DNA from 4 places in the Streptomyces sp. NPDC101234 genome. Region 1 is predicted to be linked to each of the others. Evidence: riboswitches for the same ligand, from Rfam matches in the RefSeq annotation. Region 1 holds a riboswitch; each other region holds the start of a gene.
What was found. A riboswitch is a leader RNA that binds a small molecule or an ion and turns the genes downstream of it on or off. The one in region 1 is predicted to bind cobalamin.

Region 1 (7,760 bases):
AGCAGGTCACGGCTGCACACGATCATGTTGTGCCGGGAGTCGGTGAACCGCCGGAACCAGTGTCCCGAAGGCGCCTTGCTGACCAGGTCCTTCATCACGTCGATGAGTCCGGCGCCCTTGCCGACGAGTTCGCCGGTGATGCCGGGGAGCAGGTCTTCGAGGGCGGCCACGCCGCCCGACCACAGGAGATGGGCGTGTCTGGCCTGCGGCAGCCCCTTGCGGTGTGCGGGGCCCGCGGGCAGCCGGTCGGCCTCGACGACGGTGACCTCGTCGAAGCGGGTGGCGAGGACCGAGGCGGCGAGCAGTCCGGCGGTGCTGCCGCCGATGACGATCGCGGTACGACGGACCGCTGCGGTGGCTCTGTCAGACATGAGTGCTGAGGCTTTCTGCGACATCCGCCCCCTGTTCGAGGAGGGCGGTTCCGACCCGGGTGGACTGAAATGCACGGGCGCTCGGCTCAGTTGGCGGCGGCACCCTCGAAGGCGGCGCCGAGCAGTTCGGCGACGACCCCGACGGGGATTCCGGTGCGGCAGGACAGCTCCCCCAGCCGTTCCGGTACGCCGGTCAGCGGGGCATGGGCGTCGCTCACCAAGGTCCCCCTGGACGTGCGTCGTCGGTCGGTCGGCCGAGCAGTCGCGAGGCTATCGAATCACCCGTGCCGCCCACCAGACGCGACAACCCATCCCGCCCGCCGGCAGTACCGCCGGCGTGGTCGGCCCCGACAGCCGCTCCATCACCAGGTCGGTCCGGGAGCCGGAGGGCCGCACCCGGGGCACCGGGTATCCGTGCTCCCATGCGTACGTCATCAGCGCGCCCTTGGCCGCCGAGTCCCCCGGTCGCCCCGCTCACGGCGCAGCACCCACGCCTCGTCGATCTCGTACACATCGGCCGAACGCCCCGAGCCGAGCAGTCTCCCCGTCATGGCGCGACCATGACGAAACGGTCTCCGCACAGCCGCCCCTCAGCTTCTTGTTGACGCCCGGTAAAGTAGCGGGGTCGTCATCACCCGTACGGGGGGAAGCCGGTGTAATTCCGGCGCTGACCCGCAACCGTGAGCCGTTCCGTGCGGCGAGCCGGACTGCCCCGCGCGGACGTTGATCGGCTCAGGTGCGCCGGTGTCCGTCGGCGCACGGCACCGTCGAGGTTACGGAGCCGAGCCGCCGGGGTGTCCCGTGCTGCCCGGCTCCCCCACAGGGAGAGGCACCCGCCGACCATGAACGTCCTCCGCCGCAGCGCCGCGGTGCTGGCCGCCACCGCCGTCATCGGCGCCGCCATGCCCACGATGACCGCACTGGCCGCCGACGATCCGTCCCCGTCCGCCTCCGCGGTGCTCCCGTCGGGGCTGTACGGCAGCACGGACCCCAAGTACGACGGCGTCTGGCGCCAGTCGCTCGCCCTGCTCGCCCAGCACACGGTCGGGGTGACCCCGGCCGCGAAGGCGGTGGACTGGCTGGCCGGGCAGCAGTGCGCGAACGGCGCGTTCGCCGCGTTCCGCGCCGAGCCGACGGCGGCCTGCGACGCCAAGGTGACGGTCGACACGAACAGCACGGCGGCCGCCGTACAGGCACTGAAGGCGGTCGGCGGCCACGACTCCGCCGTGGGCAAGGCCGTGACCTGGCTGAAGTCGCAGCAGAACAAGGACGGCGGCTGGGGCTACGCCCCTGGCTCGCCCAGCGACACCAACTCCACCGGTGTGGTCATCGGCGCCCTCGCGGCGGCCGGCGCGAGCGCGGACCGGACGCCGTACGACCTGCTGGCCAAGTGGTCCATCCCCTGCGACCAGGACGGTGGCGGTGGCGGTGGCCTCGCCTACCAGCCGGACAAGACGGGGAAGCTGTCCGCCAACGCGGACGCCACGGCCGCCGGGGTGCTCGGCGCCCTCGGCAAGGGGTTCGCGGCGACGGCCGGCAAGGCCCCGGCGGAGGGATACATCTGCGCCAACTCCGACAAGGCCCTCACCCGGGAGGAGGTGGCCCGCAACGGCGCCGAGTACCTCGCGGACGCCGTGCACGAGAAGGGCTACCTGGTCTCCGCGCTCCCCGGTGCCAAGCCCCAGCCGGACTACGGCAACACCGCCGACGCGGTCGTCGCCATGGCCGCGCAGGGCTGGACGAAGCCGGCGAAGAAGCCGTACGCCTGGCTGACGGCGAACTCCGCGCAGTGGGCGAAGCAGAGCGGGCCCGCGGCCTACGCCGAGCTGATCTTCGCGGCGCATGCGATGGGCGCGGATCCGCGCGACTTCGGCGGTACGGACCTGGTGACGGCGCTGAACGCGACGGGACCGGCCCCGCGGGCGGCTGCCGCCGAGCACACCGGGGCGAAGAAGTCGTCGGGCACCGGTGTGTGGTGGATCGTCGGCACGGGTCTCGTCGCGGGTATCGGCATCGGCTTCCTGTTCAGCGGCCGCCGGAAGCAGCGGCAGCTGTGACCGCCGTCCGCCGGGCCGCGCTGCTGCTCATGACCGCGCTCCTGGTCTGGGGGACCGCGGCGGGGCCGGCCCAGGCCGCCGGTTACCGCTACTGGTCCTTCTGGGAGCGGGACGGTTCGCGCTGGACGTACGCCACGCAGGGCCCCTCGACCGCGCAGCCCGCCGACGGTGCGGTGGAGGGTTTCCGCTTCGCGGTGAGCGAGGACTCGGCGGACGCGTCGCGGCCGCGCGGGGCGGCGGACTTCGGGACGATCTGCGCGGACACGCCGGCAGTGCGGGGCAAGAAACGGGTCGCGCTGGTCATCGACTTCGGTACGACGGCGGACGCGCCGTCCGGCGAGCGGCCGCCGGCGGGGCGGACGGTGTGCGCGGTGGTGTCCGGGGACGCGACGACGGCGGAGGCGCTGGCCGCTGTGGCGAAGCCGTTGCGGTACGACACGAACGCGTTGTTGTGTGCGATCGCCGGGTATCCCGAGAAGGGGTGCGGAGAGAAAGTGGCGGCGAGTGGTACGTCGGGCAGCGGGCCGTCTGTTGGGCTGCTGGCCGGGGTGGGAGTGGTCGTGGTGTTGGCCGCGGGGGCGGTCTGGCAGGCGCGGCGGCGGAAGGATGCGTGATCGTCACAGTGCGGGTGCGTGGGGGCTGGTCGCGCCCACGCGGCGGAGCCGCATATGTCTCAGCCCCGCGCCCCTGAAGGGGCGCCGCAGTCACGTCGGCCACAACGCGCCGCCCCGCCGCACGCGGACCCTTCACCCCGGCGCCTGGTGGCTCTGGTCGCTCTTCCTCGGGGTTGCCGCGTCCCGTACCGGCAACCCTCTGCTCCTCGCCCTCCTCATCGCGGTGACCGGCTACGTCGTCGCCGTCTGCCGGAGCCGGGCGCCCTGGGCGCGGTCCTACTCCGCCTTCGCCAGGCTCGGCCTCGCCGTGCTCCTCGTCCGTCTCGCCTTCACCGTGGTCCTCGGCTCCCCGATCCCCGGCTCGCACACCCTTCTCACCCTCCCCGAAGTCCCCCTCCCCCACTGGGCGCAGGGCATCCGGCTCGGTGGCAGGGTCACCGCCGAGGCGCTCGTCTTCTCCCTCTACGACGGTCTCCGGATCGCCACCCTGCTGATCTGCGTCGGCGCCGCGAACGCGCTCGCCAACCCGGCCAGGCTCCTCAAGTCCCTCCCGGGCGCGCTGTACGAGCTGGGCGTGGCCGTGGTCGTCGCCCTCACCTTCGCGCCGAATCTGATCGCCGACGTCCAGCGGCTGCGTGCCGCCCGCCGGCTGCGCGGCCGTCCCGACTCCGGTGTCCGCGGTCTGCTGCAGGTCGGACTCCCCGTACTGGAGGGCGCGTTGGAGCGCTCGGTCGCCCTCGCCGCCGCGATGGACGCGCGCGGTTACGGCCGCAGTGCCGACGTCTCGGCCCGGGTCCGCCGTACGACGGCCGCGCTCACCCTCGGCGGTCTGCTCGGCGTCTGTGCGGGAACGTACGGCCTGCTCACCGCGGAGGGCGGCGGCTACGGGCTGCCCGTGCTGCTGGCCGGGGTCGGTGCCGCGCTGGCGGGGCTGCGGCTCGGGGGCCGGCGTTCGCTGCGGACCCGCTACCGGCCGGATCCGTGGGACGCGCGTGCCTGGCTGGTGTCCGGGTCGGGCGCCGCCGTCGCCGCCCTGCTCACCCTGGCATCGGTGCGCGATCCGGACGCCCTGCATCCCGGGGTCGTACCGCTGGTCGCCCCCACGCTTCCGCTGTGGCCGGCGGCCGCCGTGCTGCTCGGTCTGCTGCCCGCCTTCATCGTGCCGAAGGAGTCGCCGTGATCCGCTTCGAGGATGTCTCCGTGACGTACGAGGGCGCGGCCCGACCCGCCGTCCAGGGCGTCGACTTCGAGGTGCCGGAAGGTGAACTCGTCCTGCTCGTCGGCCCGTCCGGCACCGGCAAGTCGACGATCCTCAACTCCGTGAGCGGGCTGGTGCCGCACTTCACCGGGGGCACCCTGCGCGGCCGGGTGACGGTCGCGGGGCGGGAGACCCGGACCCACAAGCCGCGCGAACTCGCCGATGTCGTCGGCACGGTGGGGCAGGATCCGCTCGCGCACTTCGTGACCGACACGGTGGAGGACGAACTGGCCTACGGCATGGAGTCGTTGGGGATCGCCCCGGCCGTGATGCGGCGGCGGGTGGAGGAGGTCCTCGATCTGCTCGGGCTCGCCGAGCTGCGGGACCGGGCCATCGCCACCCTCTCCGGCGGGCAGCGGCAGCGGGTCGCGATCGGGTCGGTGCTCACCCCGCATCCCGCGGTCCTGGTCCTGGACGAGCCGACCTCCGCCCTGGACCCGGCCGCCGCCGAGGAGGTGCTGGCCGTGCTGCAGCGGCTGGTCCACGATCTGGGGACGACCGTCTTCCTGGCCGAGCACCGGCTGGAGCGGGTGGTGCAGTACGCGGACCGGGTCGTGCTCCTCCCGGAGGCGGGAGCGGCGCCCGTGGTCGGTGCTCCCGCCGAGGTGATGGCCGTGTCGCCGGTGTGTCCGCCGGTGGTGGAGCTGGGGCGGCTGGCCGGGTGGTCGCCGCTGCCGATGACCGTGCGGGACGCCCGGCGGCAGGCGGGCGGGCTGCGGGAGCGCCTCGCCGGGCGGACACCGCCGCACCACCGAACGGCCGCACCCGCGGCTCCGCTCGCCGAGGTGCGCTCCCTCGCCGTGCGGCGGGAGCGGGTCGACGCGCTCCGGTACGTGGATCTCGCCGTCGCCCCCGGCGAGACCGTCGCGCTCATGGGCCGCAACGGCGCCGGGAAGTCCACCCTGCTCAGCGCCCTGGTCGGGCTCGTCGCGCCGAGCTCCGGCACGGTCCGGGTCGGTGGCGCGGTCCCGCACCGCACGGCCCCGCGCGACCTGGTACGCCTTGTCGGTCTGGTCCCGCAGGAACCCCGCGACCTGCTGTACGCCGACACGGTGGGTGCCGAGTGCGCGGCCGCCGACCGGGACGCGGGGGCGGTACCGGGGACCTGCCGCGGCCTGGTGTCCGAGTTGCTGCCGGGAGTCGGCGACGACACGCATCCACGGGACCTGTCCGAGGGACAGCGGCTCGCCCTCGCGCTCGCCGTCGTCCTCACCGCCCGGCCGCCGCTGCTCCTCCTCGACGAGCCGACCCGGGGGCTGGACTACGCGGCGAAGGCCCGGCTGGTCGGCGCGCTGCGCGGGCTGGCCGCCGACGGGCACGCGATCGTGCTGGCCACGCACGACGTGGAGCTGGCCGCCGAACTCGCGCACCGGGTGGTGCTGCTCGCGGAGGGGGAGGTGATCGCGGACGGGCCGACGGACGACATCGTCGTGTCCTCGCCGTCGTTCGCGCCGCAGGTGACGAAGATCCTCGCCCCGCAGCCGTGGCTCACGGTGGCCGAGATACGGGAGGCACTGGCATGAGCAGTCCGGTCCGGCTCGGCCCCCGCTCCCTCGCCGCCCTCCTCCTCGTCAGCGCGGTCGGCGTGGTCGCGATCGGCTGGCCCTTGTTCGCCCCGCCCTCCTCCCGGATCGCCTCGCACGCCCAGGACGCGCCCTGGCTCTTCGCGGGGCTGCTGGTCCTGCTGGTCGCCGTGCTCGCGGCGACCATCTCGGAGTCGGGGCTCGGCCCCAAGGCCGTCGCCATGCTGGGTGTGCTGGCCGCGACCGGGGCGGCGCTGCGGCCGGTCGGCGCGGGCACCGCCGGGATCGAGCCGATGTTCTTCCTGATGGTGCTCAGCGGGCGGGTGCTCGGGCCCGGCTTCGGGTTCACCCTCGGCTCGCTCACCCTCTTCACCTCGGCGCTGCTCACGGGCGGGGTCGGGCCGTGGCTGCCGTTCCAGATGCTGGCGATGGGCTGGTTCACGATGGGGGCCGGTCTGCTGCCGGGGCCCGAGCGGCTGCGGGGGCGGGCGGAGCTCGCGCTGCTCGCGGTCTACGGGTTCCTGGCCGCGTTCGCCTACGGCATGGTCGTGGACCTGGCCGGCTGGCCGCTGCTGAGCGGCAACGCCTCGAACATCGCCTTCGACCCGGATGCCGGGCCCGCCGCCAACCTGGCCCGTTTCCTCGCCTACAGCCTGGCCACCGCCATGGGCTGGAACCTGGGCCGGGCCCTGTGCACGGTCGTGCTCACCCTCGCGCTCGGTCCGGCCCTGCTGCGGGCGCTGCGCCGAGCGACCCGGCGGGCCGCTTTCGAGACCGCGGTCACCTTCGACGGCCCCGGACCGTGAGCCGTCGTACGCGCACGGTCAGCCGACCGGTGAAGCACCCCACATGACGCACGTCACCTACGATCCGGAACAGTAGTCAGACTTTCCCCAAATGCCTGGTTTAGGATACCCGCTGACCTGCGGATTGAGAGCCACGCCACACAGCGGACCTTCCCCGCCTATGCGACCACAACTAGTAAAAGGGGTGATTGCGGACGGGTTTCCGGGCTGCTTGTCTGGACGACGTCGCCAGGCGCCACGAGCCCACCCGGGCCGCGGCGCCGACGCATACGGACACCGCACAAGGTGTGGTTCCGGAGCACGGCGACTCCCTGTCCCCGACGAACGAGGTTCTCCGTGTCCGTGTCCTTCATCCGTCGCATCGCTTCCCCGAAGAAGGTCCTCACCGCTGCCGCCGTGGCCGCCGCCACCGCCGGTATGGCACTGAGCGCGGCGCCCGCCCAGGCCGCCACCACCTCGGCCTCCTCCGCCCAGGCGATCGCGCACAAGATGATTCCGGACGCCGCACAGTTCAACGCGTTCTCCAAGATCGTCTCCCACGAGAGCGGCTGGAACCCCTCCGCCACCAACTCGTCCTCCGGTGCCTACGGCCTGGTCCAGGCCCTGCCCGCCTCGAAGATGTCGTCCGCCGGCTCCGACTGGAAGACCAACCCGGCCACCCAGATCAAGTGGGGCCTGGACTACATGAACTCCCGCTACGGCAGCCCGACGGCCGCCTGGAGCTTCTGGCAGGCCAACGGCTGGTACTGAGCCGCCCGACCGGCTCCCCGCTGTTTTCCGGCACCCTCGCCCCCTTCTCCGGGCGAGGGTGCCGACGTATGTCCGGGCGTGGTGGACTGGCTCCGCAGCCAGCCGACCCGCCCGCCGGAGGAACGATGACGACGGCCACCCCGCCCCGCGACCCCGAGGCCCGCGGGGTGCGGCTGGTGGTCGTGCTGCTGACACTGACCATGGTGAGCGGCCTGATCGACGCGGTGAGCTTTCTCGGCCTGGGCCATGTCTTCACGGCCAACATGACCGGCAACGTGGTGATCCTGGGCTTCGCCGCCGCCGGAACGCCCGGCTTCTCGGTCCCCCACACGGCGACCTCGCTGGCCTGTTTCCTGCTGGGCGCGCTGGTGGGCGGCCGGG
Region 2 (7,760 bases), on a different contig from region 1:
CCAGCTGGCGATCCCGCAGTTGTTCGAGAACATGTTCCCGGACTGGTTCGCGGGCGTGGCCTTCGCGGCGATCGGCATCGGTGCCCTGGTGCCCGCGGCCATCATGTCCATCGCGGCCGCGAACCTCTTCACCCGCAACATCTACCGGGACTTCATCAAGCCCGACGCCACGCCGAAGCAGGAGGCCCAGGTCTCCAAGCTCGTGTCCCTGCTGGTGAAGGTGGGCGCGCTGGTCTTCGTCCTCACCATGGACAAGACGGTCGCCATCAACTTCCAGCTCCTGGGCGGCATCTGGATCCTGCAGACCTTCCCGTCGCTGGTGGGCGGCCTGTTCACCCGCTGGTTCCACCGCTGGGCCCTGCTGGCCGGCTGGGCGGTCGGCATGGTCTACGGCACGGTCGCGGCGTACGGTGTCGCCTCGCCCACCCAGAAACACTTCGGCGGCAGCGCCAAGGAGATCCCGGGCATCGGCGAGATCGGCTACATCGGCCTGACGGCGTTCGTGATGAACGTGGTGGTGACGGTGGTCCTGACCTTCGTCCTGAAGGCGCTGAAGGCCCCTGAGGGCGTGGACGAGACCAGCCCGGCGGACTACACGGCGGACGCGGGCGACCCCGGGGTCCAGGTGGAACTCCCGCCGGCCACCGCGGACTCGGTGCACTGACCGAGCAGGCCCGGCCGGGTGCACACGTGACGTTCTAGTCGCGCGTACGCCCGGCCATCGCGTCCCAGAAACGGTCCAGTTCGCGGACGCGCATGCGTACCCAGGGCGGTGTCCTGCGGCGCAGGAGCCGGGGGAACCAGCGGCGTACCCGGCCCGGCAGCAGGGCCTGCTGCTGGCGGCAGAACGGCTCGCGGATCTCTCCCCGGGGCAACCAGCCCCGGGGAGGGTACGGGCAGAGCCGGAACCTGCAGTCGGGCGGACAGGCGGATCCGGGTGCGGGCGGGGTGGCTGTGCCGATCCGCAGTCCGGGACGCAGGGGCTCCCGGTTCGTGCGGATGCACGGCGGCAGCGGCGTACCGAGCTGCTCCGCGCGGGCCATCCGTTCCTCGACCTCGTCCGGATGCCCGTCGCGTTCGATGAGGTTGAGCATGACCAGTACGTCGGCGACGAGGTGTTGGGCCCGCGGGTCGAGGGTGCTCCAGCCGACCGACGGCGGGATCCACAGGTTGTCCTTGCGGTAACCCCCGGAGTGCTCGGCGCGGGCACCGATGTTGTCGGCGACACCCTTCTCGTCGATCCACAGGAACCGCTCGGGCTGTCCTGTCTCCAGCGCGAGGGCCACCAGATCACCCGTCTCGGCCACGAACGGATGCAGGCGGCGCCGGACCTGATCGCCGTTCTCCCCGGGCTGTCCCGGCGCCGCGCTCTCCGTGCCCGCCATGGACAGCCAGCGCTCCACCGTCTGTACGGCGGTGGCCCCACCGCGCTGCTGCACCGGCCGGGACCCGCCGGCAGGGCCGCCGTTCCGCCCCGGCGTGGCGTACCCCTGGCGGTCGCAGCCGGCGGCCATGTCCGCGAGCTCCCACAGGCACAGTGCCTGGAGCAGGCTGAGTTGCGCGTACCAGCACCGGGACTGCTGCAGCACGGTCTCCGCCTGGCGGATCAGGTCGATGCGACCGCCCGGGTAGGTGTGGGGGTGCCGTTGGCGTCGGTTGGCCGCGTACTTGAAGCCCTGGGCCAGCGCCGCCTCCAGGGGCAGCGGCAGGTCGGGGGTACCGCCGGTGTACTTCGGGTCCAGGTGGCGCAACCACTTGGCGAGCCGTTCCCGGGCCTCGTCGCGGTGGACCTCGTCGACCGAGCCCAGGAGCATCGGGAGCGTCCAGGCCCGCATCACGAACTCCCTGAAGAGAGCCACCCGCCGCTGACGGTAACGCCGGTTGAGCTCCAGCCGGTCGTGCTGCAGCCGCCGGATGTGCTCGGACGACGCGGCCCGCCCGGACGCTCCGGCCGATCTCGCCCGCCCCATACGCTCGGCCCACGTCTCGTACTCCCGCCTCTTCCAGGCCCTCAGGCTCTCGAGACGGTTGTTGTACTCCTCCACGGGATCGCTGTTCAGGCCCACCCGCTCGCGGATCACGGCGAACGCCGCGTTGCCGCCGGCTCCGATCTCCTGGGCGACGGCCAACCGGATGGAGTAGGAGGGTTCTTCGATGCCCAGCAGGACGAGCTCCCAGTACAGCGGGGTGGTGTCGATCCGGTCGCCGACCTTCCGCAGCGCGGCTCCGAGCTGCTTGATCAACCTCCGCTTCGCGTCCCTCAGGGTGCGCCGGTCGCCCTTGACGCCGGGCCAGCTCTCGCGCACCGCGGCGACGATGTCACCCAGCCGTCTCGGATCCTCCTCCCCGCTCTCGATCTCCAGAGCCGCCGCGTAGAGGTCGAGGGCCTTCGGGTCGTCCGTACGACGGCTCGCGGCCGCGCTCAGGCGGTGGGCCGGAGTGCGGCCCCGCACGGGTGCCTGCCGGACCAGTTCGGCGATCTCCCTGCGTATGTCGGCCCGGATCCCGCCCTCCTCCTTCCCCGCGAGGCCCGCCGATCGCGCACGGGACAGCAGCACCAGGGCGATGAGCAGCTCCCGGCTGGGACCGGGCGGCTGCAGTGCCTGCTCGACCAGTTCGCCGGCACCCCGCTCCCCCAGCCGGCTCAGCACACGACAGCCGAAGTACGCCTGGATGATGCTGTGCGGGAAGCGGACCCGGTGCCCGAAGCCCTCCACCAGCTTGAGCTTGCTCGCATGGGCCGTGAGGCGGGCGAGGCCGGCCTGGCACTGGTCCATGTTCCCCTCGCTCAGCCGTCTGCGTTCCTCGTCGCTGAGCCGCTGGCACAGCACGCCCCAGATGTGTTGCCGGTCCCACTGGGAGAGGACGTTCCCGCGCTTCCCGTACCGGTCGAAGGCATGGCCGGTCCACATGTGCTCCGCCCGCGCCCGGGCACGCCGCGCCGGTCCGGGGTGGAGGACCTCCGGGTCGAGCAGTTCGGCGAAGTCCACCTCCAGCTTGTCCTGGAGCAGTCCGGCGCAGGCCAGCGCCGAGACCGCTTCGAGGGCGTCGCGGCGCTCCTGCGGGGTCAGCGCGACGTCCTCGCGCAGTTTCCCCTCGCACAGCGCCTCGGCCCAGGTGTCCAGCAGCCACAGCCGCAGGGCGGCGCGATCACGGCCACGGCCGTTCAGGTGCCGCGGATCGTCGCCCGGGCGATCCTGCTCCAGGGCTCCGCGCCGGTGGAGTTCACGGGCGATGTGGAGGTAGATGGGTGAATCGGTCACCTCCGCCGTCTCCACGATCCAGCCGAGCCGACGCTCGTCGGAGTCCGGTACGCCCGCTTCGACGAAGCGCAGCGCCGCCGCCTCGCCGAGCGGCTCCAGCTCGACGATCGCGGCGGAGGTGCTCTCCAGCGGACTGTGCGGACGGGATGCGATGACCAGCGGAAGCTTCTCCTCGTGGGCACGTTCGATGGCCCGGCGGATGACGTTGTCCCGGTTCTGCTGCTGACCGTCGTCCAGAAGGGCCTCTTCCAGCCCGTCGGCGAGGACGACCGGCTTGTCGTCGGCGAGGAGTTGTTGCCAGACCCGGTCGGTCTTGCTGCGCGCCAGGATGCCCTTGGGCGCCTCGTCGGTGAAGCGCCGCTTGGCCAGGTGTTCGAAGTTCAGGTCGGCTCCGTCGCCCGCGTCCCGCAGCCGGATCGGGACCGGTACGGCGTGCTGGCAGGCCAGGAGTTCGGTGAGCCGTACGAGGACGGCGGTCTTCCCCGCGCCGACCCCGCCGACGAGCAGATACGGCCGACGGGTGTCGCGCTCCCGCAGCCGCTCGGCGATGACCTGGGCGATCTCCTCCCGGCCCACGATCTCGGCGGTGTCGGGCCCGGCGGTGGGCACCAGTCCGCCGGGGTCCCGCAGTGCCTTGGTGAGGTAACGCCGTTTGGTCCAGCGGTACCACCAGAACAGGAAGAGCGCGGCGGCGATCGAAGCGGCGAGTATCGGACCGACGAACTTGAAGACGATGTCGAACGCCTTGCTCTTCTCCCGCCAGTGCTCGAACTCGGTGGTGTGGTGCACGCCCACGATGTACAGGCCCTCGATGATCCACGCGAGCAGCGTGAGCACGGCGACCAGCCAGATCAGCCTGGTGACATTGGCGTAGGAGGCCCATCTGCGCCACTTCTTGGGGCGGGCGGTCCCCCGGCGGGCCTCCAGACGGATCATCAGGGAGTGCCAGTGGCGGGCGAGTCGGCATCCGGCCCGGCTGCCCGCGCGTCTCGGACCAAGTGTCGCCATCTGCGCGGAGCGCGGCCGCTCCTTGCCGGGCGGGTGACGGACGACCCTCGTCATGGCGAATTCCTTCCGAGATCTGTGCTCGGGGCCAAGGAACCGAGGGGGCGACCACACCTAGTTCCATGGAATCACTCCCACCGCTGCCCGCAACCCGGCCGCACCACGGCGGAAACACCGTGGCTGGGCAGTGGGGGCCTCCGGCAGACTCGGCGGCATGGACATCAGGATCCGGCCGGCCGACCCCGCCGAGTACGAAGCCCTCGGCGAGATCACCGCTCAGGCCTACCTCCGGGACGGCCTTCTCGACTTCGGGGAGAGCGACAGCTACCTGGGCGAGCTGAGAGACGTGGCCGGGCGGGCGGCCGCGGCCGACATACTCGTGGCCGTACGGAACGGCAGTCTCCTCGGCGGAGTCACCTTCGTCCCCGCCGGTGGTCCCATGGCCGACATCGCGCGCCCCGGGGAGGCCGAGATCCGGATGCTCGCGGTCGACCGCGCGGCCCGGGGCCAGGGCGCCGGCGAGGCACTCGTACGTGCCTGTGTCGAGCGGGCCCGTGCCACCACGGGTTGCTTCCGCGTCGTGCTCTCCACACAGCGCACCATGCTCGCCGCCCACCGGATCTACGAACGGCTGGGCTTCGTCCGCACACCCGAGCGGGACTGGAATCCGCTGCCGGAGCTGGACGACATCACTCTCCTCACCTACGAGCTGACGCTCTGACACCACCGCGACACAACATCTGGGGGTGACACGACAGCCCGGCACTAGATGTATGCTCATGCTCGCTGTCACCACAGGGGAATCCGGTGCGAATCCGGAACTGTCCCGCAACGGTGTACTTGCGCACATCTGTGCGCAGGAGTCAGTCCGAGGACCTGCCGACAGCACATCCGGCCATCCGGCCCGGGTGTTCTGACGTCCGGGCCTCGTGGAGTGGGCCGGGGACGCGACACGCGTGCGCTCGCCCGTGTGCTGCCTCCTGCCCTCCGCCAGGCCCTGTGCCGAGCGAGGGAGAGCCCCACGTGACCATCGCGCCAGCCGACCCGGTTTCAGCGACCATCTCCGTGGAAGAGGACGGTCCCGGAACCGCGCTGCTGCGGACCCTGACCGAGCTGACCGCCGACCTCCCCGACGCCGACCCCGGCCGGGTCGCCGCCGCCGCGCTGCGCGGCCGGTCCGCGCGGGCCGACGAAGCGGAGTTGCGCGAGCTGGCCACGGAGGCGGCCGCCGGCCTGATCTCGGAGGACCCCGCCTACTCGCGGCTGGCCGCCCGTCTGCTCACGGTCTCCGTCCGCGCCGAGGCCACCTCGCAGGGCGTGACGTCCTTCACCGAGTCCGTGGCGGTGGGGCACCGGGAGGGGCTCATCGCCGACCGGACCGCCGAGTTCGTACGGCTGCACGCGGCCCGCCTGGACGCCCTCGTCGACCCGGACGCCGACGACCGCTTCGGCTACTTCGGGCTCCGCACGCTCCACAGCCGCTACCTGCTCCGGCATCCGATCACCCGGCGCGTGATCGAGACGCCCCAGCACTTCATGCTCCGGGTGGCCGCCGGTCTCGCCGAGGACGACACCGCGCGCGCACTGGACGAAGTCACCGCGCTCTACCGCCTGATGAGCCGCCTCGACTACCTCCCCTCCTCCCCCACCCTCTTCAACTCCGGCACCCGGCACCCCCAGATGTCGTCCTGCTACCTCCTCGACTCCCCGAAGGACGAGCTGGACTCCATCTACGACCGCTACCACCAGGTCGCCCGCCTCTCCAAGCACGCCGGCGGCATCGGTCTGTCGTACTCCCGGATCCGCAGCCGGGGTTCGCTGATCCGCGGCACCAACGGACACTCCAACGGCATCGTGCCGTTCCTGAAGACCCTGGACGCCTCGGTCGCCGCGGTGAACCAGGGCGGTCGGCGCAAGGGCGCGGCCGCGGTCTACCTGGAGACCTGGCACTCCGACCTCGAGGAGTTCCTGGAGCTGCGCGACAACACGGGTGAGGACGCCCGCCGTACGCACAACCTGAACCTCGCGCACTGGATCCCGGACGAGTTCATGCGCCGGGTGAACGCCGACGGGCAGTGGTCCCTCTTCTCCCCCGCCGATGTCCCGGAGCTGGTGGACCTGTGGGGCGAGGAGTTCGACGCGGCCTACCGCAAGGCCGAGGCCGACGGACTCGCGCGCAAGACGGTCCCGGCCCGTGACCTGTACGGCCGGATGATGCGCACCCTCGCGCAGACCGGCAACGGCTGGATGACCTTCAAGGACGCGGCCAACCGCACCGCGAACCAGACGGCCGTCCCCGGCCATGTCGTCCACTCCTCCAACCTCTGCACGGAGATCCTGGAGGTCACGGACGACGGCGAGACGGCGGTCTGCAACCTGGGGTCGGTGAACCTGGGAGCCTTCGTGACCGGCGGGGACATCGACTGGGAGCGGCTGGACGAGACCGTCCGCACCGCCGTCACCTTCCTCGACCGGGTCGTCGACATCAACTTCTACCCGACCGAGCAGGCCGGCCGTTCCAACGCCAAGTGGCGTCCCGTCGGCCTCGGCGCGATGGGCCTCCAGGACGTCTTCTTCAAGCTGCGGCTGCCCTTCGACTCGGCGGAGGCGAAGGCGCTCTCCACCCGGATCGCCGAGCGGATCATGCTCGTCGCGTACGAGGCCTCCGCCGACCTCGCCGAGCGCAACGGCCCGCTGCCGGCCTGGGAGAAGACCCGTACCGCGCAGGGTGTGCTGCACCCCGACCACTACGGCGTCGAGTTCACCTGGCCCGAGCGGTGGGCGGCGCTGCGTGCGCGGATCGCGACCACCGGCCTGCGCAACAGCCTGCTCCTCGCCATCGCGCCCACCGCCACCATCGCGTCCATCGCGGGCGTGTACGAGTGCATCGAGCCGCAGGTCTCCAACCTCTTCAAGCGCGAGACGCTCTCCGGTGAGTTCCTCCAGGTCAACTCCTACCTGGTGCAGGACCTCAAGGACCTCGGCGTGTGGGACGCCCGCACCCGTGAGGCGCTGCGCGAGGCGAACGGCTCGGTGCAGGACTTCGTGTGGATCCCCGAGGACGTACGACGGCTCTACCGCACGGCGTGGGAGATCCCGCAGCGCGGTCTGATCGACATGGCCGCCGCCCGGACCCCGTACCTGGACCAGGCCCAGTCCCTGAACCTCTTCCTGGAGACGCCGACGATCGGCAAGCTCTCCTCGATGTACGCGTACGCCTGGAAGTCGGGCCTGAAGACGACGTACTACCTGCGCTCGCGTCCGGCGACCCGTATCGCCCGCGCCGCCCAGGCCCAGGCCACCATCCCCGTCCAGCAGACGACCCCCGAAGACGCCGTCGCCTGCTCCCTTGAGAACCCCGAGTCCTGCGAGGCCTGCCAGTAATGACCAGCGAGAACAAGGCTGTGACGTCCAAAAACCTGCTCGACCCGGGCTTCGAGCTGACTCTGCGCCCCATGCGCTACCCGGACTTCTACGAGCGCTACCGGGACG
Region 3 (7,760 bases), on a different contig from region 1:
CGGAACCTCTGGAACCGGATGGAATCAGGGCTTCCGGCCCGTGCCGAGAAGGCGCCCGGGAGCGGCCGGGGATGCGGTGAGGATCACATCAGCGGGGTGAGGAACCGGCGCAGCCGCTCCTCGTACTGCTTGGGGTCGGCGTTCCACATCGCACCGTGCGGCGCGTCCGGCACGGTGTGCAGGGCGACGCGGTCGGGGCGCCGGGCGGCGAGCCGGCGGGAGTAGGTCCAGGGGGCCACCGTGTCGTCCGGGCCGTGGACGATCAGGGTGGGCACGGTGAGCTGCGCCGGGTCGACGGGGTCGCCCACGTGATCGGCGTGCAGGCCGGCCCGGCCCTGGGCGGCGCGCACCGCGAGCGGCAGCAGGGCCTCGGGGGTGTGCCGGGCCTGGGCGAGGGCGCGCAGGGTGGCCTCCCAGTCGAGCACCGGGGAGTCCAGGACCAGCCCGGAGACACGGTCGCGCAGTGCCGAGTGGACGGCGGCGCGCAGCGCCATGGTGGCGCCGGTGGACCAGCCGTACAGGACGACGCGGCGGGCGCCGTAGCGGACGGCGTAGCGGATCGCCGCGTCCAGGTCGCGCCACTCGCTCTCGCCGAGGTGGTTCAGGCCGTCCGGAGGGCGCGGGGCACCGAGGTCGCCGCGGTAGGCGAGGGCGAGGACGGGCAGCCGGCGGGCATGCAGGAACTCCATGACGTTCATGGCGAGCTCGCGGGTGGTGCCGAGGCCGTGCACCGCGATCACCCAGGTGTCCCGGTAGCCGGGCACGAACCAGGCGGGCAGCGGGCCCAGTTCACCGGGTATGTCGATGTCCGCGCACTCCAGGCCGAGTGCCGCGCCCGGGTCGCCGATGTGGACGTTGGGGGTGAGCCAGACCTGGTCGCCGGTCTCGAGGGAGCCGTGGGTCACGCGTTCCAGCCGCCGTACGACGGTGTCGGCGGTGTTCGCGGCGGACTCCAGGACGGCGCCGACGACCGCGTGCGAGCCGTCGCCGGCCAGGCCGTAGCGGCCGGGGCGCAGTGAGGCCAGGTCCCGGGTGAGGGTGATGCGGCCGGCCGCGGTGCCGTGCACGGTGAGCCGGGGTTCGGTGGGCAGGGGCCGGCCCGGCGGCGCCTTGAGCGCGGCGCCACTGGCGAACCGTCCGGCGGCCACACTGGCCGCACCGGCGGCGAGTACGGCACCGACGGCGGCGGCCGTGACTTTGACTGGGCGCACCTGTCCAGTGTCGGGGCGGAGCGGGGTGGTGGCCAGCGGAGGAAACCCGAGGGCGCGCCGGGCAGGAGGGCCCGCCCCCGGACTCACCCCTTCTTCTGTCCGTATCCCCGCAGCTTCTCCCGAGCCTCCGCCAGCTGTTCCGGTGACAGCAGGGTCGGGGTCAGGACGGGCACCGAGGACGCCGTCAGCCACAGGCGGCACATCCACTCCAGCTGGGCGGTGCGGTCATAGGCCTGGGTCAGGGTCGTGCCGTAGGTGATCGTGCCGTGGTTCTGGAGGAGGCAGCCGGAGCGGTCGGTCAGGGCGCGGAGCATGTTCTCGGCCAACTCCTCGGTGCCGTACGTCGCATAAGGGGCAACCCGGACGGCGCCGCCGAGGGCCCCGGACATGTAGTGGATCGCCGGAAGTTCGGGGACGAGGGTCGAGACGGCCGTCGCGTGGACGGCGTGGGTGTGGACGACGGCCTCGGCGTCGGTGCTGCCGTAGACGGCGAGATGCATGGGCAGTTCGCTGGTCGGGACCAGGGCGCCGAGCACCTGACGGCCGGTGAGGTCCACGCCCGTCACGTCGTCCGCGCCGAGCCGGTCGTACGGCACGCCCGACGGCGTGACCAGCACGGTGTCGCCGACGCGGACCGAGACATTGCCGGAGGTGCCGACGACGAGTCCGTCGGTCACCGTGCGGCGGGCCGTGGCGACGAGTTCCCGCCAGGCGTCGGCCTCCTCCGCACGCACATCCCGCCTTCGCGGCTCCGGCACACCCTGTTCGCCACCCCGGCCGGCCCGTCCGCCACGCTCGTCCCGCCACTGCTCACCCATGGCCCGATCCTGTCAGCCGACGCCCCAACCGGTCCGCACGGGAGGGCACTTTAGGCCGGACATCCCGAGATCAGTAGAGAGCAAATCGCCACAAACTGCTCTATCTCCACCCTTGGCTGAAGATCGCCGATCATACGCCGATCTTCCAATAATCTCTGGACGATTTTTCGCACACGCTGCCATTCCGGGGGGAAACATGGCCTGTGACCGCATTCCGTCCCGCCACCACCGTCGGCGCCATCGCCATCGCGTCCGCGTCCGCGTCCGCACCCTGGCGGCGTCCGTGGCGGCGCTCGCCCTCGCGTCCGCGGGGACCGCGATCGCGTTCGCCGGGACACCGGCGTCCGCCGGGAGCCTGCCGAGGGGGCATGACGTCTCCTCGCACCAGAAGGACATCGACTGGCCGAGCGTCAAGGCGAAGGGCGCCGAGTTCGTATACATCAAGGCGACCGAGTCCACCACCTACCAGAGCCCGTACTTCGACCAGCAGTACGCGGGCGCACGCGACGCCGGGATCATGCGGGGCGCGTACCACTTCGCCCTGCCGGACAAGTCGTCGGGCGCCGAGCAGGCCGCGTACTTCGTGAGCCACGGCGGCACCTGGACCGCGGACGGCTGGACGCTGCCGCCCGCGCTCGACGTCGAGTACGACCCGTACGACAAGAAGCACAAGTGCTACGGCATGAGCAGCGCCAGGATGGTCGACTGGATCAGGTCCTTCAGCGACGAACTGCACCGGGAGACCGGCCGGCGGCCGGTGATCTACACGACCACCCACTGGTGGAACCTGTGCACCGGCGGCAGCAGCGCCTTCGCCGCCGACCACGCGCTGTGGATCGCCCGGCACGGCTCGGCGGACGCCGGGGCGCTGCCGGCCGGATGGTCGTCCTGGACCTTCTGGCAGTACGACAACAGCGGCAGCCTGCCGGGTGACCAGAATCTCTTCAACGGGTCGGCGAGCCGGCTGAGGTCGTTCGCCAAGGGCCACCAGCCAAGCGGCGACCGGGCCGTCGGACCGTAAGCGGAATGACGGCCCTCCGTCATAGACACCCCCAAGTCCACCCCAGTTCACCTCCCGTTCACCCAGGTTGCCTACGGTCCAACAACCAATGACTTCGAACGATTGCCTGGGTAAATGGAAAACTTCTCGCTGATCCTCGCGATTGTGGTGGTAACCGCACTCGCGTTTGATTTCACGAACGGTTTCCACGACACCGCCAACGCGATGGCCACAACCATCTCGACCGGTGCGCTCAAGCCCAAGATCGCGGTGGCCATGTCCGCCGCGCTCAACCTGGTGGGCGCCTTCCTCTCCGTGGAGGTCGCCAACACGATCTCCAAGGGCCTCGTCGACGAGAACGGCATTCGTCCCGAGGTCATCTTCGCCGCCCTGGTCGGCGCCATCCTCTGGAACCTGGTGACCTGGCTGGTGGGTCTGCCCTCCAGCTCGTCGCACGCCCTGATGGGCGGTCTGGTGGGCGCCACCGTCGCCTCCGCCGGGTTCGGCGCCGTCCACGGCGACGTGCTCGTCGCCAAGGTCCTGCTCCCGGCGGTCGCCGCCCCCGTCGTCGCGGGTCTCGCGGCGATGTTCTCCACCCGCTTCTCCTACGCGCTCTCGAAGAACGCCGACGACGAGGCCACCCGCAAGGGCTACCGCGCCGGCCAGATCGCCTCCGCCGGCCTGGTCTCGCTCGCGCACGGCACCAACGACGCGCAGAAGACGATGGGCATCATCACCCTCGCGCTGATCGCGGGCGGTTCCATCGCCCCCGGCTCGAACCCTCCCACCTGGGTCATCCTCTCCGCCGGTCTGGCCATCGCGCTCGGCACCTACATCGGCGGCTGGCGCATCATCCGCACCATGGGCAAGGGCCTGACCGACCTTCAGCCGCAGCAGGGCTTCGCCGCCCAGACCAGCGCGGCCACCGCCATCCTGGCCTCCTCCCACCTCGGCTTCTCCCTCTCCACCACGCACGTCGTCTCCGGTTCGGTGATGGGCGCGGGCCTGGGCCGCAAGGGCGGCACCGTCCGCTGGTCCACCGCGACCCGCATGCTCGTCGCCTGGGTGCTCACCCTCCCGGCGGCCGCACTGGTCGGCGCGCTCGCCGAGTCCGTGACGGACCTCGGCGACTGGGGCACGGCGGCCGTCGGCGTCTTCCTGGTGGCCGCCGGCGCGGCGATCTGGAAGCTCTCCCGCCGCGAGGTCGTGGACAGCGCCAACGTCAACGACACCGCGGCCGAGGAACCGGCCGGCGTGGTCACCACGGCGATCGCCGCGGTCACTCCCCCGCCCGCGGGCCCGGTGACCGACGGCCTCACGGCCACCATCCCCTCCCCCGCCGCCGCTGCCGCGACCGACCCGGCCGCCACCGTCTGACCCCGAGGAAGAACCAACATGAGCATCGACTGGGCAGCCATCGGCTCCGTCTTCGGCGTCAGCCTCGTGGCCACCGTGGGCCTGGTGGCCCTCTTCACCCTCGGCATCAAGGGCCTCTCCGCCCGCGCCCGCGCCACGGCCCAGGGCAACTCCGCGGCCCTGGCCGTGACGGCCGCCTACGTCTGCTTCGCGGCCTGCGCGGCAGCTGTGGCGTACGGCATCCACCTGATCGTGGCGAAGGCCTGACCGGGACCGTCGCCGCCGAGACCCGGACACGACCGACAAGGCTCCTCCCCGACCCGCTCGGGAAGGAGCCTTCGGCATGTCCCAGGAGCCCCGCAGGGCACCCGATGTGGGCCTTCGCACACTCTCCCCTCGCAGGTCAACGGCAAGTTGACGGGTCTTCCGGGGGCATGGTGGACTGCCGGAGCCATGTACGGCGGCAAGAGAGGAAGCCGGTGTGAATCCGGCGCGGTCCCGCCACTGTCACCGGGGTAGGTAGCCCCGGGAGCCAGGAACTCTCACCGCCGGTCTCGTCGAACCAGGGCGCGGACACCCTGAGTGAGGACATAACGCCATGTGCGGCTGCCGATCGAGGTTCAGTACCCGGCTCGTCCCCGACCCCACGGCCGGCTGAGCCGATGGGTGCCGATCGCGTCTTCGCGTACGGCGCCGCCGCCGGCCTTCTCGGTGATCTGCTGCTCGGCGATCCGCGCCGGGGGCATCCGGTCGCCGTGTTCGGACGGGCGGCCGGGGCCGTGGAAAAGGTGCTGTGGCGGGACGATCGCGGGTGGGGCGCTCTGCACACCGCCGTGTGCGCCGGCGGCGCCGTGGCTCTGGGGGCCGTGGCCCAGCGGGTCGTACGACCGTCGACCACCGCTTCCGTCGCGCTGACCGCCGCTGCCACATGGGCGGTTGTCGGCGGGACGTCGCTCGCGCGCGAGGCGCGGACCATCGGGCGGGCCCTGGAGGCGGGGGACGTCGAGGCCGCCCGTGCCCGGCTGCCGCATCTGTGCGGACGGGATCCGCAGGCCCTGGACGCCGACGGGATCGCCCGTGCCGTCGTGGAGTCCGTCGCCGAGAACACCAGTGACGCGGTCGTGGGCGCGCTGGTGTGGGGAGCCCTGGCCGGTGTGCCGGGGCTGGTGGGGTTCCGCGCCGTCAACACCCTGGACGCCATGGTCGGGCACAGGTCGGCCCGGTACCGGCGGTTCGGGTGGGCTTCCGCACGGCTGGACGACGTCGCCGGGTGGCCGGGGGCGCGGCTGACGGCCGTGCTGGCGACGGCCGCCGGTGGGGATGCCCGTGGAGCCGTACGGGCCTGGCGGGCCGACGCGGCCAGGCATCCGAGTCCCAACGCGGGGCCCGTGGAGGCTTCGTTCGCGGGGGCGTTGGGGGTGCGGCTCGGGGGGACGTTGTCGTATGCGGGACGGGTCGAGCACCGGCCCGTGCTGAACACGCAGGGGCGGGCCGTGGAGGTCGCGGACATCCGGCGGGCGGTACGGCTCTCCCGTCGTGTCGGTCTGCTCGCGCTCGGCGTGACCGTCGCCGCGCGCCTCGCCGCGAAGGGACGGAAGGGACGTACGTCATGAACGGTGGTCTTCTCGTCGCCGGCACCACCTCGGACGCCGGCAAGAGTGTCGTCACCGCGGGTATCTGCCGGTGGCTGGTGCGACAGGGCGTCAAGGTCGCGCCCTTCAAGGCGCAGAACATGTCCCTCAACTCCTTCGTGACGCGCGAGGGGGCCGAGATCGGGCGGGCGCAGGCCATGCAGGCGCAGGCCTGCCGGGTCGAGCCGACCGCGCTGATGAACCCCGTGCTGCTCAAGCCCGGTGGCGAGCAGAGCAGTCAGGTCGTGCTGCTGGGCAAGCCGGTCGGTGAGCTGAGCGCGCGCGGATACCACGGCGGGCGGCAGCAGAAGCTGCTCGGGACCGTGCTCGACTGTCTCGCCGAGTTGCGGGGCACGTATGACGCGGTGATCTGTGAGGGGGCGGGCAGTCCGGCCGAGATCAATCTGCGCCGGACCGACATCGTGAACATGGGGATCGCGCGCAACGCGCGGCTCCCCGTGCTGGTGGTGGGCGACATCGACCGCGGGGGCGTGTTCGCGTCGTTCTTCGGCACCGTCGCCCTGCTCTCGCCGGAGGACCAGGCCCTCGTCGCCGGGTTCCTCGTCAACAAGTTCCGCGGCGACGTCTCCCTGCTGGAGCCCGGCCTCGACATGCTGCACGGGCTGACAGGACGACAGACGTACGGCGTCCTCCCCTTCCGGCACGGCCTCGGCATCGACGAGGAGGACGGGCTCCGGGTCTCCCTGCGCGGGACCGTCCGTGAGTCGAACACCGCCCCGCCCGTCGGCGAGGACGTGCTGCGGGTCGCCGTGTGCGCCATCCCGCTGATGTCCAACTTCACGGACGTGGACGCGCTGGCCGCCGAACCCGGTGTCGTGGTGCGGTTCGTGGACCGGCCGGAGGAGCTGGCCGACGCCGATCTCGTGGTGGTCCCGGGGACCCGGGGGACGGTCCGGGCCCTGGAGTGGCTGCGGGAGCGCGGCCTCGCGGACGCGCTGCGGCGCAGGGCCGCCGAGCAGCGGCCGGTCCTCGGCATCTGCGGTGGCTTCCAGATCCTCGGCGAGCACATCGAGGACGACGTCGAGAGCCGGCGGGGGCAGGTGGACGGGCTGGGGATCCTGCCCGTACGCGTCCGGTTCGCCCGCGAGAAGACACTCACCCGGCCCGTCGGGGAGGCCCTCGGCGAGCGGGTCGAGGGGTACGAGATCCACCACGGGGTCGCCGAAGTCACCGGCGGGGAGCCCTTCTTGGACGGCTGCCGGGTCGGGCAGACCTGGGGCACCCACTGGCACGGCTCCCTGGAGTCGGACGGTTTCCGGCGGGCCTTTCTGCGCGAGGTGGCGGCCGCCGCGGGCCGCCGGTTCGTGCCGGCCCCCGACACCTCGTTCGCCGCGCTGCGCGAGGAGCAGCTCGACCGGCTCGGCGACCTGATCGAACAGCACGCGGACACGGACGCGCTCTGGCGGCTCATCGAGTCGGGCGCGCCGCAAGGACTGCCTTTCATTCCACCGGGAGCGCCCGCATGAGCACAGTGTTGTTGTTGTCGACCGCCGACACCGATCTGCTGGCGGCCCGGGCCGCCTCCGGTGCCGACTACCGGATCGGCAATCCGACGCGCGTCGACGTCACGGAGGAGCTGCCCGCGCTCGTCGAGGGCGCGGACATCGCCGTCGTACGGCTGCTCGGCGGCAAGCGCGCCTGGGAGGACGGGCTCGCCGTGCTGAAGGCCGCCGGGATCCCGACCGTGCTGCTCGGCGGCGAGGCGGTGCCGGACGCCGAGTTG
Region 4 (7,760 bases), on a different contig from region 1:
CATGATCGAGAAGACGACGACGCCGCGGGCGCCGCGGTCGCACGCGAAGCCCGGCAGCGGGGGCGGGCTGGCGCGTTCGTCCGCGCTGATGGCGGCGGGCACGGTGGTCTCGCGCGCCACCGGGCTGATACGGATGGTGTTACAGGCCGCCGCACTGGGGACCGGACTGTTCGCCACCACCTACAACCAGGCAAACACCGTCCCCACCAGCCTGTACTTCCTGCTGATCGGCGGTGCGCTCAACTCCGTCCTGGTGCCCCAACTGGTCCGGGCCCGCACCGAGGACCCCGACGGCGGCGCCGCCTTCGAACAGCGCCTGGTCACGCTGGTGCTGTGCGTCCTCGGCCTCGGGACCGCACTGGCCACCTGGGCCGCGCCCGAGATCATCAGCGTCTACCAGCGGGACACACCGGCCACCCACGACGCGTTCGAGCTGACCGTGGTCTTCGCCCGCTTCCTGCTCCCGCAGATCTTCTTCTACGGCGTCTTCAGCATCTTCGGTCAAGTCCTCAACGCCCGGAACCGGTTCGGCGCCATGATGTGGACACCGGTCCTCAACAACGTCGTCCTGATCACCATGTTCGGGCTCTACCTCGGCCTGCTGACCGTTCCGGAACAGGTCTCGGACATCACCGGCGCCCAGGTCAGGCTGCTCGGGATCGGCACCACCCTCGCCCTGGCCGTCCAGGCGCTCGCGTTGATCCCCTACGCCCTCGCGGCCGGGTTCCGGTTCCGCCCGCGCTTCGACTGGCGTGGCGCCGGCCTGCGCAAGAGCGTCTCCGCGGCCCGCTGGACCCTGCTGTTCGTGCTGGCCAACCTCGTGGCGAGCACGGTCGTCACCAGACTGGCCTCCGCGGCCGACGTGGCCCGGCCGCACGACGGCGTCGGCTTCACCGCGTACAGCTACGCCCAGCAGATCTGGATGCTGCCGCAGTCGATCGTCACCGTCTCCCTGGTGACCGCGCTGCTGCCGAGGATGAGCCGGGCCGTGGCCGAGGACCGGCTCGGCGATCTGCGCACGGACCTGTCCCGCGCGCTGCGGGTCAGCGGTGTCGTCATCGTCCCGGCCGCCTTCTTCTTCCTCGCCTTCGGACCCCAGATCGCCCGGCTGATCTTCGCCCACGGCACCGCCGACGCCGCCGAGACCGTCCCGCTGGGCGAAATGCTGCAGGCCTTCGGCCTCGGACTGATCCCGTTCTCCGCGCAGTACCTGCTGCTGCGCGGCTTCTACGCCTTCGAGGACACCCGCACGCCGTTCCGGATGGCCGTCTGGATCAGCGGTACCGACATCGCGCTCGCCCTGGCCTGCCATCTGCTGCTCTCCCCGCGCTGGGCGGTCACCGGGATGGCCGCCGCCTACTCCCTGTCCTACGGGATCGGCCTGCTGCTGACGGCCGTGCGGCTGCGGCGGCGCACCGAGGGACTGCTCGACGGGCGGCGGATCTGCCGTACGTACACGAAGCTGGTCGCGGCCGCCACCGCCGCCGGTGCCGCGGGCTGGTTCATCACCCGAGCCTGCGACCGGAGTTCGGTTTCGGGCTATCTCTCGCTGGCCGCGGGCGGGCTGACGATGGTGCTGCTGTTCCTGGCCTTCGCCCGGCTCCTGCGCACGACGGAACTGCGCAGCCTGCCGGGGCTGGGGTGAGTCCCGGGCGGGGCGGCGCCACCCCGCCCGGAACCGGAGGGGTCACCGGGTGAGTTCGGCCGGCTTGTCCAGCCGGGTCAGCTTCCGCGGGGCGGCGACCGCGTGGATGCGGGTGACCCGGCCGTCGGCCACCTCCACGCTCACCGCGGCCAGCCGGCCCCCGGCCTCGATCCGGCCCGCGGGTGCGCCGTTGAGCCACACCGGCGACACCGTGCGGTCCTGCTGTGCGAGCAGGCTCGCCACCGGCTCGGCCCCGTGGACCGGTGCGAGCGCGGCGTTCGCGAGTCCGCCGCCGTCGGTGACCAGGACCACGTCGGGTGCCATCACCTCCATCAGCTCCTGCACCTGCCCGGTGCGCAGCGCGGCCAGGAACCGTTCCACGACGGTCCGCTGCTCCGACGGGCTCACCCGGACCCGGGGCCGCCGGGCCGCCACATGCTCACGGGCCCGCCGGGCGATCTGCCGTACCGCGGCCGGAGATCTGTCCACCGCCTCCGCGATCTCGCCGTACGGCACGTCGAAGACCTCGCGGAGCACGAACACCGCCCGCTCGGTCGGCGCGAGCGTCTCGAGGACCGTGAGCATCGCGATCGACACGCTGTCGGCGAGTTCCACGTCCTCGGCGACGTCCGGACTGGTCAGCAGCGGTTCCGGCAGCCACTCGCCGACGTAGTCCTCGCGGCTGCGGGACAGCGTCCGCAGGCGGTTGAGCGCCTGACGGGTGACGATCCGGACGAGATACGCCCGCGGGTCCCGTACCCGCGTCCGGTCGACACCGGCCCACCGCAGCCAGGACTCCTGCAGCACGTCCTCCGCGTCGGCCGCCGACCCGAGCATCTCGTAGGCGACCGTGAACAGCAGACTGCGGTGGGAGACGAAGGGATCCTCTTCGAGCACGTCGGCCATCATGCCGTCGCCGGACGATTCGGGCGCTTCGCCAGCGGGATCTCGCAGGCGTCGGAGAAGCCCTGCGAGGTGACCCCGTTCGCCACATTGGCCCTGGTCGCCAGGTTGACGTAGGCGATCAGCGCGGTGAGCTCGACCATCGCCGGTGCGCCCAGCCGGTCCAAGAGGCCCGCGTACATCTCGTCGGTCACGGTCGGCGGGGTTTCCGTCATGGCCTCGGCGTACGCCATGACATCCCGCTCCAGCGGCGTGAACACCTCCGACTCCCGCCAGCGCGGCACCTGGCTGGCCTTGGTCAGGTCCAGGTTCTCGTTCCGCGCCTGGAAGTAACCGACGTCCAGGCACCAGCTGCAGCCGACCTGCGCCGCCACCGCCATGTGCGCGAACGACTTGAGGCTCGGGTCGGCCGCGTCCCACGCGCCCACCCTGCCGCCGAACTCCAGGCTGTCCTGCGTGACTTGGGGGCTGTGCCAGAGCACCTCGACGTTCTCGGGCACGGCCCCGAGCTGTTCGACCATGTTCTCCTTGAGCTCGGCGGGGAGTTCGGCCTTCGGAAGGCGCAGCGCCATGGTGTGCTCCTTGTGCGTCGCCGACGCGGTGTGCGCCGGCTGTTCGGCATGAAGACACCGCCCGGCACGCGCATGTGACAGGCTCCGGCCGAATTCGACCCGGGCTCCGTCCCCCGCGCGCTCAGGCGGCCACCGTCACCAGGACGCCGAAGCCGATCAGTACGACGCCCGTGGCCCGTCCCAGCGTGCGCCGGACGCCGGGCCGTTCGAGGACGTGCCGGGTCCTGGAGATCAGGAGTACGTAGCAGCCCAGCCAGACCAGCGTGAGACTGACGTGCAGGAGCACCAGGAGGGCCTTGGCCCAGGCGGCGGGCAACCGGGGCGGGGCCAGGGCGGGGAGCAGTCCGGCGTAGAAGACGGCGATCTTCGGGTTGAACAGGTTGCAGAGCAGACCGGTCCGCCAAGCGCTTGCGGCCGTCGGGCCCGGTGGGTCCGCCACCGGGGCCGACGCGCCGGGCCGGTGCTGCCGCAGCGCCTGCGCGCCCAGGAACACCAGGTAGGCCGCGCCCAGGAGCCGGACGGCCAGGTAGGCCGCGGGGGAGGCGGCCAGCACGGCCGAGAGCCCGGCCGCGGTCAGCACGCCCCAGACCAGCAGACCGGTCGTGATCCCGCCGACGGTCCGCAGCGCGTCCCGGGAACCGGCGGCGAGGGTGCGGCGGGTGACCACCACCATGTCCGGGCCGGGTACGACGGTCAGGAGTCCTAGGACGGCGACGGCGGCCGCGAGGTGCGTCAGCATGCGGCCGACCTGGGGAAGGGGGTGGGGTTCACCCCCGCAGACTCCGACGCGCACCCACGGTCGGTCCAGCGAATGTTATCGACCTATAGTCATCGGAAAACCTGATGATTCGCTTGGCTGCTGGGAGGTCGGGCCCGTGATGTTCGATCTGCACCGGCTGCGCCTGCTGCGCGAGCTCAAGCACCGGGGCACGCTCGCCGCCGTCGCCGCGGCCCTGTCGTACGCTCCTTCCTCCGTCTCCCAGCAGCTCTCCCAGCTGGAGGCCGAGGTCGGTGTCCCGCTGCTGGAGCCGGTCGGGCGGCGGGTACGCCTGACCGAGCAGGCCGAGATCCTCGTCGCCCACACCGAAGCCGTCCTCGAGCGCCTGGAACGCGCCGAGGCCGACATCGAGACCTCCCTCACCGACCTGACCGGCACCCTGCGCGTCGCCTCGTTCCAGACGGCCGCCCTGGTCCTGGTCCCCGCCGCGCTCCGGCTGCTGCGCGAGGCCCATCCGCACCTGCGCGTCCACGTCACCCACATGGAGCCGGAAAAGTCCCTCCCGGCACTTCAGGCCCGCGACTTCGACCTCGTCCTCGCCGAGGAGTACCCCGGCAACCCCCACCGTCGGCCCGCCGAACTCGAACAGCAGGACCTGCTCGACGATCCCCTCCACCTCGCCCTGCCGCCCTCGGCGGGCGGCCCGAGGACGGAACTGCGGCAACTCGCCGGCCACCCCTGGGTGATGGAACCCGAAGGAACTCCGGCACGGCACTGGTCCATGGGCGTGTGCCGCGACGCGGGCTTCGAACCGGACGTACGCTTCGAGACCACCGACCTGCTGCTGCACCTCCGCCTCGTGGAGGAGGGACTCGCGGCCGCCTTCCTTCCCGACCTGGTCCGGGACGGACAGCGGGTGACGGCCGAGCTGCGGCAACTCCCCGCCGGGCGCCGTGTCTTCACCGCCGTACGCCGCGGGCGGGGCGGGCACCCCGCCGTCGTGGCCTGCCGGGACGCACTCCGACGGGCCGTCGCGCTGCGGACCGACCGGTCGCGAGAAGATCGTCCGTGACCGACGAGTCCACCCGACCCGGAAGGAACCGACGAGAACATGCGCGTCACCGTGGCCCACGAACCGACGGAGGCGTCCGGATGAGCGACGTCCTGCTGCACACGACCGGCCGGGCCGCACACATCACCCTCGACCGGCCGAAGGCGATCAACGCGCTGTCGCACCCGATGGTGCTGCGGATCGCCGAAGCCCTGACCGCCTGGGAGCACGATCCGGCCGTCGAGACCGTCGTCATCACCGGCGCGGGGGAGCGCGGCCTGTGCGCGGGCGGTGACATCCGTGCCGTCCACGACGACGCCCGCGACGGCGACGGCACCGCCGCGGCCGCCTTCTGGTACGACGAGTACCACCTCAACGCCCGGATCGCCCGCTACCCCAAGCCGTATGTCGCGATCATGGACGGCATCGTCATGGGCGGCGGTGTCGGCGTCTCCGCGCACGGCAGCGTCCGGATCGCCACCGAACGCTCGCGGATCGCCATGCCGGAGACCGGGATCGGCTTCGTCCCCGACGTCGGCGGCACCCGCCTGCTCGCCCTCGCCCCCGGCGAACTGGGCACCCATCTCGCCCTGACCGGCGCACAGATCGGCGCCGCCGACGCCCTGCTGTGCGGACTCGCCGACCACTTCATGCCGTCCGGCTCGATCCGGCCCTTCGTCGACGACCTCGCCGAACGGCCCGTACCGGAAGCGCTTGCTCGGCATGTGCGGTCGGCGCCCGAAGGGGAGTTGGCCGGCCACCGTGCGTGGATCGACGCCTGCTACCGGGCCGACACCGTCGAGGAGATCGTCCAGCGGCTGTCGGCGCACGGCGACCCGGCCGCCAAGCAGGCGGCGGAGACCCTGCTCACCAGGTCGCCGACCTCTCTCAAGGTGACCCTGAAGTCCCTGCGCCGGGCTCGGCGACTCGGCTCGCTGGAGCAGGTGTTGGACCAGGAGTACCGGGTCTCCTGCGCAACTCTCGCCACCCATGACCTGGTCGAGGGCATCCGTGCCCAGGTCGTCGACAAGGACCGCCACCCGCACTGGTCCCCGGCCACCCTCGCCGAGGTCACCGACGCCGACGTCGACCGCTTCTTCGCGCCGCTCGGCGAGCGCGAACTGGGCCTCGCCCCGCCCGGATGAGCCGGGCCGCCGACCGCCCACCAGGCGCGAGACGAAGATCACGACCGGTGACGCGGTCTTGGCCGTACCTTCCACACGCGGTACGGTCTGTCCGATATCGACGACGGCGAGACGGAAGCCGGTGGGAATCCGGCACGGTCGCGCCACTGTATGCAAGAGCCCCCGGGCGCTTGCCAGTCAGACCCGTGGCCGTCGTCATGTGCACCACCGAGTTGGGACGCGAACTCCCAGAGGAGGTCCTGCCATGGCGCAGACCGTCGCTCCGCCGACAGCCAACACCCCCGCCGTTCCCGCCAAGCTGCCGCTGTCCGCGATAGCTCCCTGGGCGGTCTTCTTCGGCATCCTGATGCTCGTCCTGCTCTACTTCGTCGGCGCCGAGCAGGGCGCCACCTCCGTGTTCAACGGCACGGACGTCCACGAGTGGGTGCACGACGCCCGCCATCTGCTCGGTTTCCCCTGCCACTGACGCGAGGGACGCCGTACATCACATGAACTCCGCAACGGTACGGAACCTCCTGGTGCGGGGCATGCTCGCCGGCCTTGCCGCCGGCGTGCTCGCCCTGGTCGCCGCCTACCTGCTGGGTGAGCCGAACGTCGACAAGGCGATCAGCTTCGAGGACGCCCACTCGCACGAGCACGAGATGGAGGTCGTCTCCCGCTCCCTGCAGTCCACCGCGGGCCTGGCCACCGGTGTGCTGGTGTACGGGGTCGCCTTCGGCGGTATCGCCGCACTCGCCTTCTGCTTCGCCCTGGGCCGCGTCGGGCGTTTCTCGCCGCGGGCGACGGCGCTGCTGCTGTCGGGCTGCGCGCTGCTCGCCGTGTACGTGGTGCCGTTCCTGAAGTACCCGGCCAACCCGCCGTCGGTGGGCGACCCGGACACCATCGGGAAACGCACCACCCTCTACTTCCTGATGATGCTGCTCAGCGTGCTGCTGGCGGTCGCCGCGACCATCCTGGGAAAGCGGCTCCAGCCACGGCTGGGCACCTGGTGGGCGACGGTGCTCGCGGTGGTCGCGTTCGCCGTCGTCATCGGGCTGGCCTACCAGTTCCTGCCGGTCGTCAACGAGGTGCCGAAGGACTTCCCGGCCACCCTGCTGTGGCGGTTCCGGCTCTCGGCACTGGCCATCCAGCTGACCCTGTGGGGCGGATTCGGGCTGCTGTTCGGCGAGTTGGCCGAGCGCGTGCTCAACCCGAAGCCGGCGAGGGCTCCGGCCGCCGCACGGAAGATGTCCGCAGCACACTGACGGCGGATGTCCGCAGCTCACCGAACGACACGCGAGGGCCCTCCGGAACCGTCCGGGGGCCCTTTCGTGTGCGCCCGCCGGGCCCGCAGGGGCCCTGCGGCTGCTGTGAACCCGCCGTGAACCCGCCGTGTCTTCGGCGTACGGACGGTGCCGCACTCGCGTCCACCGCCGCTGACAAGGAAAGATGGGCGCCGAGCGATCGATCAACGACTGCGGAGGAAGTGGACTCATGCCGCATGAGCGAGCGGGCCGGCCGGCGGCTCCGGAGGACCTCGTCGACGTGGCCCGGCTGGTCACGGCCTACTACGCGCTGCACCCCGACCCGGCCGACCCTGCCCAGCGGGTCGCGTTCGGCACCTCGGGACACCGCGGATCGTCCCTGACGACCGCGTTCAACGAGGACCACATCGCGGCCACCAGCCAGGCCATCTGCGAGTACCGGAGCGGCCAGGGCACCGACGGCCCCCTGTTCCTGGGCGCCG

Region 2: linked by a shared signal. The riboswitch ahead of ACIRR9_RS03240 (ribonucleoside-diphosphate reductase subunit alpha) and the one ahead of ACIRR9_RS11665 (prenyltransferase/squalene oxidase repeat-containing protein) in region 1 are both predicted to bind cobalamin.
Region 3: linked by a shared signal. The riboswitch ahead of ACIRR9_RS39290 (cobalamin biosynthesis protein) and the one ahead of ACIRR9_RS11665 (prenyltransferase/squalene oxidase repeat-containing protein) in region 1 are both predicted to bind cobalamin.
Region 4: linked by a shared signal. The riboswitch ahead of ACIRR9_RS07165 (CbtB-domain containing protein) and the one ahead of ACIRR9_RS11665 (prenyltransferase/squalene oxidase repeat-containing protein) in region 1 are both predicted to bind cobalamin.

What each region holds. Positions count from the first base shown of each region.
Region 1 covers NZ_JBIWOA010000005.1:218,462-226,221, forward strand. Annotated here, with positions in the region: gene ACIRR9_RS11650 (NAD(P)/FAD-dependent oxidoreductase) at 1-371, opposite strand, end outside; gene ACIRR9_RS11655 (hypothetical protein) at 458-589, opposite strand; gene ACIRR9_RS11660 (hypothetical protein) at 642-806, opposite strand; cobalamin riboswitch at 977-1,101, shown strand; gene ACIRR9_RS11665 (prenyltransferase/squalene oxidase repeat-containing protein) at 1,214-2,428, shown strand; gene ACIRR9_RS11670 (SCO2322 family protein) at 2,425-3,042, shown strand; gene ACIRR9_RS11675 (energy-coupling factor transporter transmembrane component T) at 3,035-4,222, shown strand; gene ACIRR9_RS11680 (ABC transporter ATP-binding protein) at 4,219-5,823, shown strand; gene ACIRR9_RS11685 (ECF transporter S component) at 5,820-6,629, shown strand; gene ACIRR9_RS11690 (transglycosylase SLT domain-containing protein) at 6,966-7,379, shown strand; gene ACIRR9_RS11695 (YoaK family protein) at 7,505-7,760, shown strand, end outside.
Region 2 covers NZ_JBIWOA010000001.1:692,686-700,445, reverse strand. Annotated here, with positions in the region: gene mctP (monocarboxylate uptake permease MctP) at 1-664, shown strand, start outside; gene ACIRR9_RS03250 (ATP-binding protein) at 699-4,325, opposite strand; gene ACIRR9_RS03245 (GNAT family N-acetyltransferase) at 4,483-4,989, shown strand; cobalamin riboswitch at 5,035-5,167, shown strand; gene ACIRR9_RS03240 (ribonucleoside-diphosphate reductase subunit alpha) at 5,292-7,652, shown strand; gene ACIRR9_RS03235 (ribonucleotide-diphosphate reductase subunit beta) at 7,652-7,760, shown strand, end outside.
Region 3 covers NZ_JBIWOA010000028.1:77,017-84,776, reverse strand. Annotated here, with positions in the region: gene ACIRR9_RS39315 (alpha/beta hydrolase family protein) at 84-1,211, opposite strand; gene ACIRR9_RS39310 (class II aldolase/adducin family protein) at 1,295-2,029, opposite strand; gene ACIRR9_RS39305 (lysozyme) at 2,226-3,050, shown strand; gene ACIRR9_RS39300 (anion permease) at 3,165-4,406, shown strand; gene ACIRR9_RS39295 (hypothetical protein) at 4,425-4,652, shown strand; cobalamin riboswitch at 4,806-4,948, shown strand; gene ACIRR9_RS39290 (cobalamin biosynthesis protein) at 5,048-5,998, shown strand; gene ACIRR9_RS39285 (cobyric acid synthase) at 5,995-7,503, shown strand; gene cobN (cobaltochelatase subunit CobN) at 7,500-7,760, shown strand, end outside.
Region 4 covers NZ_JBIWOA010000003.1:150,640-158,399, reverse strand. Annotated here, with positions in the region: gene murJ (murein biosynthesis integral membrane protein MurJ) at 2-1,645, shown strand; gene ACIRR9_RS07190 (RNA polymerase sigma-70 factor) at 1,688-2,551, opposite strand; gene ACIRR9_RS07185 (carboxymuconolactone decarboxylase family protein) at 2,551-3,120, opposite strand; gene ACIRR9_RS07180 (LysE family translocator) at 3,242-3,859, opposite strand; gene ACIRR9_RS07175 (LysR family transcriptional regulator) at 3,999-4,910, shown strand; gene ACIRR9_RS07170 (enoyl-CoA hydratase/isomerase family protein) at 4,991-6,034, shown strand; cobalamin riboswitch at 6,102-6,242, shown strand; gene ACIRR9_RS07165 (CbtB-domain containing protein) at 6,279-6,500, shown strand; gene ACIRR9_RS07160 (CbtA family protein) at 6,523-7,278, shown strand; gene pgm (phosphoglucomutase (alpha-D-glucose-1,6-bisphosphate-dependent)) at 7,508-7,760, shown strand, end outside.